3 regions of the Gottfriedia sp. OAE603 genome follow, and region 1 is predicted to be linked to each of the others. Evidence: riboswitches for the same ligand, from Rfam matches in the RefSeq annotation. Region 1 holds a riboswitch; each other region holds the start of a gene.
The links. A riboswitch is a leader RNA that binds a small molecule or an ion and turns the genes downstream of it on or off. The one in region 1 is predicted to bind S-adenosylmethionine.
Positions count from the first base shown of each region.

Region 2: it holds a riboswitch for S-adenosylmethionine, as region 1 does, so the genes downstream of both, ABID96_RS09325 (bifunctional homocysteine S-methyltransferase/methylenetetrahydrofolate reductase) here and mtnW (2,3-diketo-5-methylthiopentyl-1-phosphate enolase) in region 1, are expected to answer to the same signal.
Region 3: it holds a riboswitch for S-adenosylmethionine, as region 1 does, so the genes downstream of both, ABID96_RS02800 (methionine ABC transporter ATP-binding protein) here and mtnW (2,3-diketo-5-methylthiopentyl-1-phosphate enolase) in region 1, are expected to answer to the same signal.

Region 1 covers NZ_JBEUNN010000001.1:1,660,966-1,666,627, reverse strand. Annotated here, with positions in the region: gene ABID96_RS08215 (carbon-nitrogen family hydrolase) at 1-373, opposite strand, end outside; gene ABID96_RS08210 (aminotransferase class I/II-fold pyridoxal phosphate-dependent enzyme) at 512-1,693, shown strand; SAM riboswitch class I at 1,759-1,864, shown strand; gene mtnW (2,3-diketo-5-methylthiopentyl-1-phosphate enolase) at 1,933-3,153, shown strand; gene ABID96_RS08200 (2-hydroxy-3-keto-5-methylthiopentenyl-1-phosphate phosphatase) at 3,158-3,811, shown strand; gene ABID96_RS08195 (methylthioribulose 1-phosphate dehydratase) at 3,808-4,434, shown strand; partial or broken gene ABID96_RS08190 (cupin domain-containing protein) at 4,455-4,986, shown strand; gene yjeM (glutamate/gamma-aminobutyrate family transporter YjeM) at 5,204-5,662, shown strand, end outside.
Region 2 covers NZ_JBEUNN010000001.1:1,872,192-1,877,853, reverse strand. Annotated here, with positions in the region: gene metH (methionine synthase) at 1-1,011, opposite strand, end outside; gene ABID96_RS09325 (bifunctional homocysteine S-methyltransferase/methylenetetrahydrofolate reductase) at 1,008-2,834, opposite strand; SAM riboswitch class I at 2,912-3,015, opposite strand; gene shc (squalene--hopene cyclase) at 3,179-5,050, opposite strand; gene ABID96_RS09315 (hypothetical protein) at 5,077-5,358, opposite strand; gene hutG (formimidoylglutamase) at 5,499-5,662, opposite strand, start outside.
Region 3 covers NZ_JBEUNN010000001.1:572,904-578,565, reverse strand. Annotated here, with positions in the region: gene ABID96_RS02805 (methionine ABC transporter permease) at 1-402, opposite strand, end outside; gene ABID96_RS02800 (methionine ABC transporter ATP-binding protein) at 404-1,417, opposite strand; SAM riboswitch class I at 1,554-1,664, opposite strand; gene ABID96_RS02795 (hypothetical protein) at 1,728-2,090, opposite strand; gene ABID96_RS02790 (thioredoxin family protein) at 2,565-2,888, opposite strand; partial or broken gene ABID96_RS02785 (toprim domain-containing protein) at 2,902-3,253, opposite strand; gene gcvH (glycine cleavage system protein GcvH) at 3,467-3,850, opposite strand; gene ABID96_RS02775 (arsenate reductase family protein) at 3,891-4,247, opposite strand; gene ABID96_RS02770 (acyl-CoA dehydrogenase family protein) at 4,634-5,662, opposite strand, start outside.

The DNA of each region.
Region 1 (5,662 bases):
CAGACTGTAAATAGTGGTGCTCGTTCATCAACTGGAACAAATGGACTTTGTCATATTCTTTCACCACATCACCTTGATTGTTTATCACGATTAATGTATTTGTCACGCCATGTTCACGCTCAATTGGAAATGAACCACTTATGATTGTCACTTGATTATTTCGAGCAATCGTTTGAAGTTCAGAAATAATAGATTCCTGTTGACCTGTATGCTTCGTAATTTCTTCTAAACAATATCCGGTCGTCCACAGTTCAGGCAACACAATTACTGTTGCATGTTGATTAATTGCCTCAATGATTTTGCCTTTCATCTTCATGAAATTAGTAATAGAATCCCCTAAAACAACGTCTGATTGTATACATGCAATCTTAATCAATTTATATTCACCCTATTCTAAATTTTATAGACATTTTTAAAATGAGCATATATGATGGTGAAAGTTATTGCAATATTCATTGTTTGAAATGTAAGTCTTGTAGTCATACAAATCAATGAACTATATTTTTTTGGAGTGATGAACTTGAAACCTAGTAAATTATTAGAAAATCTACCAAAGCAATTCTTTGCCTCTCTCGTTATGAAGGTAAATGAGTCTATTAAAAATGGTCATGATGTTATTAATCTTGGTCAAGGAAATCCAGACCAACCAACGCCAAATCATATTATAAAAGCTCTACAAAATTCAGTAGAAAATCCTATTACTCATAAATACTCTCCATTTCGAGGAATTAGCAGTTTAAAACAAGCAATCGTTGATTTTTATAAACGCGAGTATGATGTTGATCTAGATCCTGAGGAAGAAGTTGCCATTTTATTTGGTGGAAAAGCAGGTTTAGTTGAATTGCCATTATGTTTATGTGATGAAGGCGATACAATTTTAGTTCCAGATCCAGGATATCCTGACTATTTATCAGGAATTGCCCTTTCAAAAACAGTACCATATACTTTACCGTTGATTGAGGAAAATCATTTCTTACCAGACTATCAAAAGATTCCTCAAGAAGTTTTAGAAGCTAGTAAAATATTATTTATAAATTATCCTAATAATCCTACTGGTGCAGTTGCTACATCAGAATTTTTTGAAGAAACGGTTCAATTAGCAAAAAATAATCAAATAACAGTTTGCCATGATTTCGCTTATGGAGCCTTTGGATTTGATGGTAAAAAGCCAATCAGTTTTTTACAAACTCCTGATTCAAAGGAGTGTGGTATTGAAATTTACACACTTTCTAAAACTTATAATATGGCAGGTTGGCGAGTTGGTTTTGCCGTTGGAAATAAAGAAGTGGTTTCAGCGATTAATTTATTGCAAGACCATCTTTATGTTAGTTTATTTCCTGCAATTCAAGAAGCAGCCGCTGCTGCATTAACTGAATCACAGGATAGTGTGAAAGAATTATTATCGCTTTACGAAGAAAGAAGAAATATTTTCATCAATGGTTGCCGAGAAATCGGATGGAATGTAACTGCCCCTGCTGGTTCATTTTTCGCTTGGCTTAAAGTACCAAATGGATTTACATCATCCGAATTTGCAGATCTATTACTAGAAAAGGCTCATATTGCTGTTGCGCCTGGTAATGGTTTCGGTGAATTTGGAGAAGGCTACGTTAGAGTTGGTCTGTTGACTGACACTAGTAGATTAGAAGAAGCCATTTCACGTTTAAAAAATCTTGAGATATTTTTAAACAATTAATGTTTGACAATTCCAATTGTTCGTGAAATAATGCGATTATGTTAAAAATTCAAAATTAAATATTTACTTTATTCAGAGTAGGTGGAGGGACCGAGCCCGATGAAACCCGGCAACCGGCTATATTGCATAGCACGGTGCTAATTCTCGCAGCATTTTGCTGACAGATAAGGTGTAGGTATACCTCTCCTTGTGAGAGGTTTTTTGTTTTTTATTCACTAATTACCCGAGGAGGTCATGAAATGAGTGGTGTAATTGCAACGTACCAGGTTTATGACAAAAATCATCATTTAGAAAAAAAAGCAGAGTCCATAGCACTTGGATTGACAGTTGGTTCTTGGACATCTTTGCCTCAAAATGATCAAATTCAATTACAAAAACATAAAGGTAAGGTACTTTCAATTCGTGAAGTCGAATGTGAAGACAATATTACCGAATACTTTGGTCATAGACCAACAAAAGGCTTTATAGAAATCTATTATCCTAGTTTAAATTTTTCATTGGATATTCCAGCAATCTTAACTACTGTTTTTGGAAAATTATCACTTGATGGAGAAATTAAATTAGTAGACTTGAATTTTACTGATGATATTTTAAAGCAATTCCCAGGACCAAAATTTGGGATCAGTGGGATCAGAGAAAAAATTGATGTGTATGATCGTCCGTTATTGATGAGTATTTTCAAATCAGTGATCGGTAGAGATATACAATACATTTCAGAGGAATTAAAAAAACAAGCATTAGGTGGAGTAGATCTAATTAAAGACGATGAAATTTTATTTGATACAGTGACTTCATTAACAGAACGAGTTACGCAAGGTAAAAAAGTCTTACAGCAAGTGTATGAAAAAACTGGTCATAAAACCTTATATGCGGTTAATTTAACTGGTCGTACATACGAATTAAAAGAAAAAGCAAAACAAGCTGCAGAAGCTGGTGCTGATGTATTCTTATTAAATGTTTTCTCATATGGAATTGATGTTCTTCAAAGTTTAGCCGAGGATCCATCAATTCAAATACCGATCATGGCACATCCTGCTGTATCGGGAGCGTTTAGTGCTTCCCCTATTTACGGGATTGATGCAGGTTTATTATTAGGGAAATTATTACGTGTTGCTGGAGCAGACTTTAGCTTATTCCCTTCTCCTTACGGGTCTGTTGCTTTACAAAAAGAAACTGTATTAAAAATTGCAGAAAATCTTACGGTACAAAATGGGTTAAAAGAAACATTCCCGGTTCCATCCGCTGGTATTCATCCAGGTTTAGTTCCAAGTTTAATTCAAGATTTCGGAATTGACCAAGTTATAAATGCAGGCGGTGGAATTCATGGGCATCCAGATGGTCCGATTGGCGGAGGGAATGCATTTAGAGAAGCTATTACCGCAACACTTTCTGGAATTAAATTAAATGAATATGCACTTCCAGACACTTCACTTCAAAAGGCTTTGCAACTATGGGGGTAAAAGAATGGCAATAAAAATATTTTGTGACTTTGATGGAACAATCACTGAAGGCGATAACATCGTAACTTTAATTAAGCAATTCGCTTCACCATCAGCAAAAGTCTTAACATCAGATGTTTTAAGCGGAAAAATATCGATTCGTGAAGGCGTAGAAAAAATGTTTTCTACAATCCCTTCATCAAAAAAAGAAGAAATGACTAAGTTTGTTACAGAAAGTACGAAGATTAGAGAGGGTTTTCAAGATTTCATTCAATTTGTGAAACAAAGCGATTATGATTTAAAGGTTGTAAGTGGGGGTTTAGACTTTTTTGTTCATCCCATTTTAGCTGACTACCTCCCCTCTTCGGATGTGTTATGTAATCGAACTGATTTTTCGGGCGAAAACGTGATCATCCATTGGGATCATTCTTGTGATACGCATTGTTCAAATGATTGTGGTATGTGTAAGCCCTCAGTTATGAGAAAGTTTAGTAGTTCAGATGATTTCATTATTGTAATTGGTGATTCCATTACCGATTTACAAATTGCTAAAGAGGCGAACTTAATTTTTGCAAGAGACTTCTTAATAGAAAAATGTGAGGAATTAAGTCTACCTTATATTCCCTTTACAAATTTTCATGATATTCAAACGGCGTTACACAAGGAGGTTTTAGTTTGAAGGAATTTTTCAAACGTTACGATGAAATTCGTGATATAAAACAAACTCTTGCAAAAAGAGACTGGTTTTTAGGTACGAGTGGTAATTTATCAATCAAGGTAAATGATGCACCTTTAAATTTCTTAGTCACGACAAGCGGAAAAGATAAAACAAAACATATGTATGATGACTTTTTACTTTTAAACGAATTTGATCAATCCATTTGGGATGAAACGAAAAAACCATCTGCAGAAAGCATTTTGCATCGATTAATCTATTTGCACACTAATGCGACTTGTGTTTTACATGTTCATACAATCGCAAACAATCTGATCACAAAGGATTTTCCTGCGCAAAAAGAATTATCATTTTCAGGAATTGAAATTATCAAGGCTTTAGGTTTATGGGAGGAAGATGAGGAAATAACGATTCCGATTATCAAAAACCATGCTCATATCCCTACTTTAGCAGAGGAATTTCTACCTCATATTAAAAATGATCATGGAGCTGTTCTCATCCATAATCATGGAATTACAGTTTGGGGTACTTCAGCTTTTGAAGCAAAAAAACACTTAGAGGCTTATGAATTTTTATTTCAATATGCATTACAAGGAAGTTTAAATAATCTTTTGATAAAAAATTGAATCTAATGGAGGAATAAAAAATGGCAAATATTTGGGTAGAGAAAAAGGATTTTCACATTACAAATGATGTTGAGGTTACGTCTTATTTAGAAGAACAAGGTGTTATTTATGAAAACTGGAATATTGAACAATTAGATCCATCTTTAAGAGAAAAATTCATTCTTTCTGATGAAGAAAAAATCTTCAATTCTTGCAACTTTTAAAACTGAAATTGATCGTATTTCAACTCGTCGCGGCTATTTAGCAAGTGATATCATTTCACTTTCAGATGCAACTCCAAACTTGGATGAGTTGTTAAAGAATTTCAATCGTGAGCATCACCATACTGACGATGAAGTGCGCTTTATTGTAAGTGGTCATGGTACTTTTATCATTGAAGGTAACGAAGGGTTCTTCCATGTTAACCTAAACCCTGGTGACTTAATTTCAGTACCACCAAATGTACGCCATTACTTCACGCTAGCTGAAGATCGCAAAGTTGTAGCAGTTAGACTGTTTGTTACTACTGAAGGATGGGTACCAATTTATGAAGAGCAAGTAACACAAGGCTAATAAAAAAATTGTACGTTAAAATTCGGGAAAAGGTTTAAGGTCGAAATGATCTTGAACTTATTCCCTTTTTTATTTTTCCACTTCTTTTCGAACTCTTTTAATAAGCACTTTCTTTTCTCTATTCACATGCCCTCTTTGTATTTTTTCAATTTTTTTGAAGAAAATAAGCTTACTCCTATATCTTTCAGGACAATTTGTACTTTTGAGGTGATTCTCCCTGAGTAAAAAACTTTCGTTACTTGGTTTAATTTTAATGGTGTTTACTTCTGTTTATGGATTTGCCAATATTCCAACCGCATTTTATTTGATGGGATATAGCGCAATTCCATGGTATTTAATTTCTGCAATTACATTCTTTATCCCCTTCGCTTTTATGATGGCAGAATTTGGTGCTGCATATAAAAAATCTGAAGGCGGGATTTATACGTGGATGTCAGATTCAGTCGGTCCAAGATTTGCATTTATCGGGACATTTATGTGGTTTTCCTCTTATGTCATTTGGATGGTTAGCGTTGCTTCGAAGGTGTGGATTCCATTGTCCACGTTTATTTTTGGGGCAGACCGAACACAAAATTTATCAATTCTTGGTCTTTCATCGACTCAGTCTATCGGTCTATTAGCTTTACTATGGATGTTTATCGTTACATTTTTCGCATCAAAAGGAATCGAAAAAATT
Region 2 (5,662 bases), 210 kb from region 1:
CGTTCTTTCACCAACGAATAAAGGTCTCATACTATCATCATAAATAAGAGATTCTAAACCACTTACTGCATGATCTGTTCTCTTTTTTAATTGACGAGGTTTGATTCCTGTAATAGCTTCTTTCATTGCTTTAATGTGTTCAGGTGTTGTGCCACAACAACCACCTAAAATATTGACCCAACCTTGTTCGGCAAAATCACGTACTTTGTATGCTAATGATTCCGGTGACTCATGATAATGTCCATCCTCATCAGGTAGTCCTGCATTAGGATAACAAGATACATAAGTTTCAGATAACTCAGATAATGACCTCACGTGGTCTCGCATAAATTCAGGACCAGTTGCACAGTTTAACCCGATAGAAATTGGCGAAATGTGCTCAATCGCTAAATAAAACGCATCAATTGTTTGACCAGCAAGTGTTGTACCCATCGGTTCGATCGTGCCTGAAATCATTACTGGAATTGTTTTATCTAACTCTTTAAATGCATTACTAATTCCAATACACGCAGCTTTAACATTTCTCATATCTTGACATGTTTCAACTAATAATAAGTCGACACCACCATTTAATAGTCCAATAGCCTGACGGAAATATGCAGTAATTAATTCCTCAAACGTAACGCCACCAGTGACACTAATTGCTTTTGTCGTTGGGCCCATTGCACCAGCTATAAACACATTTTTCCCAGAAGATTCTACTGCAGCTTTCGCAATCTTAGCAGCTTTTTCATTTAATTCGATATCTAAATGCTGTAAATTGTAATCAGATAAAACGATATTTGTAGCTCCAAATGTGTTTGTCTCAATAATATCTGAACCAGCTAGTATATATTCTTCATGGATTTCTTGAATGATATCTGGACGAGTGACAACTAAATATTCATTACACCCTTCTAGTTCTTCACCACCAAAATCTTCAGCTTGTAAATTTCGTTGTTGAATCATCGTTCCCATTGCTCCATCTAGGAGTAGAATACGTTCTTTTAATGCTGCCTCTAATGCTTTCATAATTGAATCTCCTCTTTTTTACGAGTTTTAGTGTATTGGATTAGTTCTTCAGTAATTTCATATTTTAAGAATGGAGTAATCAAATAGATTCCATTAAACTTATCAATTGCATAATCTACAAGTTCTTTTGCGATGTTTTTACCTTCTTCTATTGCTAATAAAGGATCATTGATATCAATTCGATTTCTAACTTCATCTGTCAAGGTAATTCCTGGTACTTCATAATGAATAAAGTCAGCATTCTTTTTACTAATTAGTGGCATGATGCCAATAAAAATTGGCTGATTGATATGTCTCGTAGATTCATACAAACGATCGATTGTTTCTAAATCATAGACAGGCTGGGTTAAAAAGTAATCTGCACCCGCTTCAACCTTCTTTTCTAGTCTTTTAATAGCAGCATCCATTTTCCTAACATTTGGATTAAATGCAGCGGCTACAGAAAATCTCGTACCGTTTCCTAAACTTTTTCCGGAATATAGTCTACCTTCATTCATTTCTTTGATCATGCGAATAAGTTCAAACGAGGCCACATCATATACCGATGTGGCACCAGGGAAGTCACCTACTCTTGCAGGGTCACCAGTAATGGCTAATACTTCATTTAAACCTAAAGTCGACAGTCCCATTAAATGTGATTGAAGACCAATCATATTTCGATCTCGGCAAGTTAAATGTGTAAGAACAGGAATATTTAATCGTTGTAACATTGACGCAATGGCTACATTTGAAATCCTTGGTGAAGCTAACGGGTTATCAGCTAATGTAATTGCATCTACTCCTGCGTTATTTAAAGCCTTTGCCCCTTCAAAAAATCGTCTAGTTTGTAAAGTTTTCGGTGGATCCAGCTCAGCAATAATAGTAGTTCTTTGTCTTGCTTTCTCTGCTAGCGTTACATTTTTTTGTTCTGGCTGCTTTGGTATTTTTATTGTAATCATTCGATTGTTGACTTCTTTTTTTGTGACAGGCTTTAAATTATCTATTTTATTGCGTAATGCGGCAATGTGTGCGGGTGTTGTACCACAACAACCGCCAATTAAACGAACGCCTTGTTCAATAAAAGGTTTTGCCATATCTTCAAAATATTCTGGATTTGATTTATATACATATTTACCTTCTTCATACAAAGGAAGACCTGAGTTTGGAAATGCCGATAAAAATCCCTTTTTCGGTAATGCAACCGTATTTAAAGATTCAATCATATGAAGTGGACCTAAATGACAATTGATTCCGACTACATCCGCTCCTAAATCTACTAATTTAGGGAGGATTTTTTCAATATATTGACCGCTTTGCATCACACCGATTTCTTGTAAAGTCACCTGTGCAATGATTGGAATGTCTGTGCGCTCTCTAAGTAAGGTAACAGCATCATATAATTCATGTTCATCATAAAAGGTCTCAAGCATGATTCCATCAACACCTTCTTCAAGTAAGGCAGATGCCTGCTCTAACAACATGATTTCTCTTTCTAACGGTGTTGCAAAGGTTGACCCAATGTATTTCATACCACCAATACCACCTAGTATGAGTGCTTTTCCTTTAGATGCTTCTCTTGCATTTCTGACGGCCATTTGATTGATTTGTTTAACTAATTTTTCCAATCCATGCTGTCTTAATTTCCCAGCATTAGCTCCGTATGAATTTGTTTGAATGACCTCCGCACCAGCATTAATATATTGTTCATGAATATGGATAATTCGATCTCGTTCAGTAATGTTTAGTTCTTCAAAGCAACTATGTAATCCCCCAGAATATAATAGAGTCCCCATAGCTCCATCACCTAATACAATTCCATTATTCAATTTTTCCAACAGTCCCACTTGATCACTTCCCTTACATACAAAAATAAAAACGCCATTCTTTCTAAAATGAAAGAATGACGTTATCTACAATCCACGCCTTATCTCTCATGTTAAAAACATGCTGGATTTAGCACTTTTTAGCTAAAGCTAAAGTTGCCGGGTTTCAAAGGGCCAGTCCCTCCACCACTCTCGATAAGGAATATTCAGTTATTTTTAATATGAATAGTTTACTATACTTAACCAATTAAAGAAACATATTTTATGAAAATTTGAAAAATAGACATATTTTATTATTTTTCGAATCACTTAGTTTACATAATAATATTATTTGATAAAAAACTGAAACTATATACATAATAAAATTATTTTTGAACATAATGCGCTAATGCGAGTAATGGATATATATGTTGATAACTATGATAATGAATATAAAAACCACCTGGTAAACCGAGACCTGTTGGATACATTACTTCTTTTTTTGTTTTATCTTTTTGAGCCAGTAAATATTGAATCCCTCTTTTTATCGCTTTATCTTCTTTATCTACAATCGTTAATAAGGCATCAATAGCCCATGCTGTTTGACTAGGAGTACTATACTTTAGCGGTACATATCTTTGCTTTACAGCCGAATAACCAGACTCTCCCCAACCTCCATCATCATTTTGCGCACTGATAAGCCATTTAGCAGCTTTTTGAATTGCTTCATGATTCTTCGGTATTCCGATTGATCGTAGTCCAGTGATAGCAGCCCATGTTCCATAAATATAACAAATTCCCCATCTACCATACCAGCTACCATTTTTTTCTTGGTGCTCAAATATCCACTCGCTCGCCTTTTTAACTTGTTCATCATTTCGATCAATTGTTGTATAGTTTCCAATAAATTCTAAAACACGACCTGTTAAATCTGCCGTCGATGGGTCAATGATGGCATCCTTGGCATTTTCTATTGGTAAATAAGTTAACCATTTATTTGTTACATTTTTTTCAAATGCGCCCCAACCACCATCATGATTTTGTAAGCCCAATAAAAACTGAATCCCTTTTTGCCATTTTTCAAGTTGGGTTGAGTCTGAGATAGCACTTCTTGTTAATGCCCTTAATGCTGCACTTGTATCATCATTATCTGGAATAAATGAATTTACTTCTGAAAATCCCCAACCTCCAGGACTGATTTTCTTTGCATGCTTCGACCAATCACCTTTTAAGATTTGCTGTTTTTTATTTAAATAATCAACGGATTTTTTAATTAAAGTATCTGTCGGGGAAACGCCTGCTTCTTGTAATGCATAGGAAAGTAACGCTGTATCCCAAACCTGTGAGGGAGAATTTTGAATATGAATACCATCTTCGGTTTCAAATGAAAGTGAGATTAAACCACTTAATGCTTGTTGAATTTCATTTGAGTTAGTTTCATATCCAAGAGCTAGTAATGCGTATATCATATAATATGTTGAACTAGCGTAGCTATAAAATGTACCGTTTGTTTCAATTCTTTCTAATATAAATTTTTCAGCTTTTTCATATCCTTTATCATGAAAATATAGTGGATATGAGGCAAGCTTCTTACCCTCTTCTACTAAAAAGTGAAAAAATGAATTTCTCTCATCGTCAAACCACTCGATCTCTTTAGTAGCATGTAAATGATCTAGATTAATTGGATGATTAGATTTAATAATAAATCGTTTATTAATACATAAAATCATTGGAATTAAATGAACTCGGGCATAACTACTTAGTTCAAATAAACTGAGAGGAAAATTGTCTGGGAGCAGAAAATAGCTCATCGGAAAATGAAAGAATGTTGGATATTGAATGAATCCATGTATCGCTAGAATCATTTTTGTCATAAAATGTACTTTTCCCAGCCCACCATTTGAGAGTATAAATTTTTCTGCTTTCTTCATATTAGGATGATCTTTTTCTAATGTGTTAGAGACTAATAATGCAGCATATGCTTGAACAGTCGCGGATAGATTCCCATTTTTTTCATCTTCATATAATTTCCATGAGCCATTTTCTTCTTGTAACTTGATCAAACGTTTTGCAATATTTTCACATAATTCTTTTTCTTTATCTAATAATGCTAAATCACTTAAAAGAATTAACATAAAGCAATCTGTCATAATCGACCCTTCAAAACAATATTCCCAAGACCCATCTGTATTCTGATCTTTTCTTAATAAATTTATGCGCTCATTTAAATTTTGAATAACTTCTTCCTCGAGGTTCAACAGTTTCACCTCAAATCTTTCAAGATTTAAGTATGATGGTATTTATCCATCCTACTTTTCTTTTCACTAGATTCACCTTCAATGTCAACCAATCTCTTATTCTTCACTTTAATTTCAGATACCAAGCTTAATATAAATACAAAAAGACTCAAAGGGAACACAATAATTTTATAGCCAAACAAGGTAAAAGCAGGAAGAATATCTAGAAAATAACCCAAGGAAAATAAAACGATAACTAGTAATATATTAACCCCTATTACAGTGAGTAAAGCTTTAAATGCCGAGTTTAAGCTAATTGAATACTTCAAAATGATCACACTCCATTACAAATCTATGTTAATCATAGAAAAATCATGAATGAAAAAACCATTTTCGTTAGGAATATGTGAACGTTTGTTAGACATAATAAAAAACTCGTAAACAATTTTTATTGTTTACGAGCTTTTATTTATCGATTCAATTTAACTTTTTCAACAAGAAAATTCAATATGACATGTGCAGCAATTCGGCTTGTCATATCACGGAAATCAATTGTAGGATCTAATTCTACAATATCCATCCCACAAACTTTTGGATGTGATGCTAGATAACATATTCCATCAATCAGCGTCT
Region 3 (5,662 bases), 1.1 Mb from region 1:
AGTGCTTGCTCCCATTGCTCTTGCTGCTTCGATTACACCCTTATCAATTTCACGTAATCCGATTTCAACCATTCTTGCATAAAATGGTGCAGCTCCGATAATTAGAGCAGGTAATGCAGCTTTCGCACCAAGCATTGACCCCAGAATAAACATTGTAAACGGAATTAATAAAATGATTAGAATAATAAAAGGTATTGATCTGAATATATTTACAAATCCAGCTAAAATCATGTTGATCAATTTGTTTTCTAACAGCTGGTCTTTACTTGTTAAAAATAATAGCAAACCAATAATTAACCCTAAAATAAAAGTAGCTAATGCTGCTATTACTGTCATAAATAATGTTTCTTGTGTTGCTAAGATCATTGTTTCCCAATCAACATTCGGAAAAATTTGTGTCATATTACGCTACCTCCACTTCAACTTGCTTTGATTCTAAGTAAGAAATTGCTTCTTTGATGTTATTTAAATCTCCTACAAGTTGAATAGTTAGTGTTCCGTATGACCCTTCAGCGGTTTGAACAATTTTTCCTTGCAAAATATTGATTTCAATATCAAAGTGCTTTACTACTTCAGATATATGGGGTTGATTAGCTTGTCCATTTTTAAACGTTAGCCTGTAAGTTTTATCATTCCCATTGCTTTCTATAATTACTTGTTGATTAAACTCTTCATCTGTTCCTCTAACCTGCTTTACGAATTTCTTCGTAATTTCTTGTTGTGGATGAGTGAACACATCTACTACATGACCCTCTTCAACGACTTTTCCATTTTCCATTACAGCTACTCGCTGACAAACTTTCTGAATAACATGCATTTCATGTGTAATCATAACGATTGTAATACCAAGTTGTTTATTAATACTTGTTAGTAGTGAAAGTATTGAGTCAGTTGTTTCTGGATCTAATGCAGAAGTAGCCTCATCACATAATAAAACATCTGGATTATTTGCTAATGCTCTTGCGATACCAACACGTTGTTTTTGACCACCACTTAGTTCTGAAGGATATGCATTTTCTCTTCCTTCAAGGCCAACAAGCTTGATTAATTCTTTTGCGCGCTCTACACGTTCCTTTTTTGAAACATTTGCAATTTCAAGCGGGAAAAGTATATTGTCTAAAACTGTTCTAGACCATAATAAGTTAAAGTGTTGGAATATCATCCCGATTTTCTGTCTTGATTTTCGAAGCTCTGCTGATGAACACTTTGTGATTGATTTTCCATTTACGATTACGTCACCATCTGTTGGAATTTCAAGTCCGTTTAGCATTCGTAATAACGTACTTTTCCCAGCACCGCTATATCCGATCATGCCAAAGATTTCGCCTGCTTCAATTGTTAGTGAAACATCCTTTACCGCGGTTACAGTGCCCTTTTTACTCCTATATATCTTACTTACATTATTTATTTGAATCATTCATGATTTCTCCTCTCAAACATTCTAACAACACTCTTTTCAATTTTTTGTAAGAAATATCTTTTTTAGTCTTAAAAAACAAAAAAACCTTTCTACTCGCATGAGCAGAAAGGTTTAACATAAAAAGTAATCCTTTCTCTCATCTCTCAAAGCAATTGCTTTGCAGGAATTAGCACCATTTCAATGACAAGCATTGACGGTTGCTGGGTTTCACAGGGCTCAGTCCCTCCACCTCTCTCGATAAGAGTTAACGTATCAAATATTCGGTTGTTTAATGTAGTTTTCATTCTACAAACTTAGACATAAGTTGTCAACAATTTTCTAAAAGTTTTTTCTCATTCTCCACACTCGTATATTGAAAAATTGTTTCAATGAGTAATAATAATCGATAATTCCCCTCATAAGAAGCGTCATTTAACTTTAATAATAGTCCTAAGCGTTCCCTACCTAAATTTAACGATTTCCAACCATCTTTCGTTAAATTAATTCTTAACTGTGGAATAGCTCGATCTAATATTTCAATATATGGAGCTTTTTTACTGAATTTGATATATGACTTCTCATTAAGACAATTTAGTTCGAAAATTCGATCTTCAATCGGTAAAATTATTTGTAAATATTCTTTATTAATAAATAAATTTCTAGCTTGTCCAACCCACTCCTTAATTTCCATATCGTTTACACCTCTCCCGAATTCTTTAAAACTATTTTCTCATAGATAGATGTTATGTTCTTTACTTTTCGCTCGACAATTACCATGGATAAACGCATGTCATTCTACAACATTCACCTTATTTCCCAAGAAATATGTCAGAAGTTGGGTAATAAAATATAGTCATTGATAAAACAATTTTGAAATTTCCGGGCTTAAGAATGTGTTAGTTGATTACAACTCCAGGTTGCTCGCTTTCCGTGGGGCGAAAGCTGAGCCTCCTCGGCTAACCTCCGGGGTCTCAGCCTTTCCGCATCTCCCACAGGAGTCTCGCACCTTCCGTTGTAATCAACTTTTGTATATATAGTTCTATTTAACCAAAAAGCAAAATTCTATTAGAAAAAACCTTTTAAAAACATAAAAAAATGACAACTAATCACTTGTCAATTAGTCGTCATTTTTCATTATCAAGAGGACTTCACGGTCTCTCAATATTCATCGTTTAATATACAGATTGTATTTTTTTAATAAGTCATGTAAATACGGAACAGATTGGAAAGCGTATATCTTTTGTTTGATTTCTCCTTTGTCGAAAATAATTAGACAAGGTACACTTTCAATTTTCCAGTGCTGAGCTTCTTGTGTTAGATCATTAATATTTTGCTTAGATAATGGTAAATTCGGGAGTATTTCATTAACGATTTCTAACATTTTAGATGCTACTTGGCAAGTACCACACATAGCGGTATATATATATAAAATTGTTGTTTCTTTTGATTCTATACGTTGCATTAATTCATTCTTTGTCCACTGGTACATATCATTAATCCTCTTAAATTGTTCTTAAATAGTCTGTAAAAACGGAAATGTCCGCTCCTAATAATACACTTGCTAAATGTTGACTTGGAGCTGTTGCAACTTCACGATAACTTCTGTCGATATACAAATGCTCCGCTTGAGGAAATTCTCTTTTTAATAATCTTCTCAGTTGTTTCTCCAGCCTCATCAGCATCAACTAGCACGTAGATTTCTCTATAATCTAACATTTCGGCTAGTTCATCTAATTTAGTTGTCCCTACAGTTCCATTTGTACAAATGATATCTACAGGTTCTTTTATAATAGACTGAATCTTTCTTTTATCAGTAGTACCTTCGACAATGATTACTTTTCTTTGATCTTCAATATTCACTGGGCATCACCTAATGTAAAGGACTCTAAAGCTTAATTCATATATATAGTATATTCTATTTTCGTTTGTTGTTTCCTTTTTTTCATAAAAGGAAAATAAACTAACCCAAAAACAAGACAAAAAATAACATAAAAATAGTATTTTGTATTTAACAGTATACACATAAATTAAGAAAAGCGCCCATAATTGGACGCTCTTAATAGATAATTAATCTTGATTAATCATTTCTTCGTATTTTTCAGCAGACATTAACTCTTCATATTCAGAAGTGTTAGAAGCTTCAACAACTACCATCCATGCTTTTTCGTATGGAGATTCGTTTACGAATTCTGGATTATCATCTAGGCTTGAGTTTACTTCAACAACTTTTCCACTAATAGGAGCATAAAGTTCAGAAACTGTTTTAACAGACTCAACGCTACCAAACGGCTCGTTTACTGTAATATCATCGCCTACTTCTGGTAACTCAACAAATACGATATCTCCAAGCTCTGATTGTGCAAAATGAGTAATACCGATATAGTACTTATTACCTTCAACTCTTACCCACTCATGTTCTTCTGAATAACGTAATTCTTTTGGAATTGACATTGTGAATCCTCCTCGATTAATTACCATAATTTATGTTATTTTATAACCAAACTTTTTCAAATACTTCTTCGTTAAAACCAACTGTCGCTTGATCTCCATTGAATAGAAGCGGTCTTTTGATCAGTTTGCCATCAGAACTTAGAAGTTCTAGAAGCTCTTCTTCAGTTTTAGTTGGAATAACATCCTTCAAGCCAAGCTCTCGGTATTTTACACCACTTGTATTAAATAATTTATTAATAGAAATTCCACTTACTTTTAAAACATCAGCAAGTAATTCCTTTGAAGGCGGATTTAATGTAATATCAACTGCTTCCACAGTTACATTATGTTCTTTAAGCCAAGAAGCAGCTTTTCGACAAGTTCCACACTTTGGATATGTATAAAAAATGATACTCATATTAGCAACTCCTCCCATTTTCTATTTTATCACAGTAAATAAGTGAGTTAAAATAGTTCGGTTAGAAAATTCTGTTATAAATTGTCATTTATAAATATTATAACAACATTAGACAATATTAACTAGTTAAACGTTCGGTTATTTTTCAATTTATTACGATATTTTTTTCATATCCTAACCATCATTCGTATTTTCAAGACCAAATTATACTATCAGAAATGATTTAATCTGATTTATTTTTTAGAATAACCTATATTAGTATGTCATATCTGAAGTTAGATTATCCTATTTTTACCATATCATTAAATATTTATTAGGGCAGAAAGTAGTAATTCCTTTCATAGAAAAACTGCCAATCTCTTAAGAAAGGCAGTTTTTCTAAAATCTTATACTGTATAACGCTCAGCAGCTAATACACCAGCTGCGATTTCACGCTTTTTAGCAATTACGTTAATCGGCGTGTGACGAGTAAATTTACGAAGCGCAGAAGTCATCATACGTAAAGAATCCCCTGACTCAACAGCTACTAAAGTTTCTTTTGCATGAGCCTCAATATCATTGAACGCTTCTTGACAGAATACTTGAGTATAAAGTAGTTTTTGGTTTGATTTTTCTACGCCTACTTTGTTGATTGCTTTTTCTGTACGAAGAATTGCAGATTCCATTGCATAAATATTGCTTGCAATATCAGCAATGTTTACTAAGATTTCTTGCTCTCTTTCTAATGCTTTACCGAATTTTTGAGCAGCTAATCCTGCAATCATGATACCAATTTTCTTCGCGTTACGTAGTAAATGCTTTTCTTGCTCTAATGGAGCATCTCCTACTTCTGAAGGCATAAACATCATAAGCTCTTCTTGAATTGCTTGAGCTTGTTGAAGTAAAGGTAATTCACCTTTCATAGCTTTACGTAAGAAAGTACCTGGTACGATTAATCGGTTAATTTCATTTGTACCTTCAAAGATACGGTTGATACGAGAGTCACGATAAATGCGCTCAATTTCATATTCTGCCATGAAACCATAACCACCGTGAATTTGAACACCTTCGTCAGCTACATAGTCTAATACTTCTGAACCGAAGAATTTATTTAATGAACACTCAATCGCATATTCAGAAACAGCTGCCGCTACTGCTTTTGGATCTTTTGCTTGTTCCTCAGTTAATTGACTAAAGCGGTCTTCAAATAATCCTACAGTACGGTAAACTGAACTTTCATTTGCATAAATTTTCGTAGCCATGTTCGCCAATTTTTCTTGAATTAAGCTAAATTTAGCGATTGGTGTTTTAAACTGTTGACGTTGGTTTGCATAAGTTGCAGATAATTCTAAAGCACGTTTAGAAGATCCAACTGTCCCGACAGCTAATTTGTATCGACCAATATTTAAAATGTTGAATGCAATGACATGGCCTTT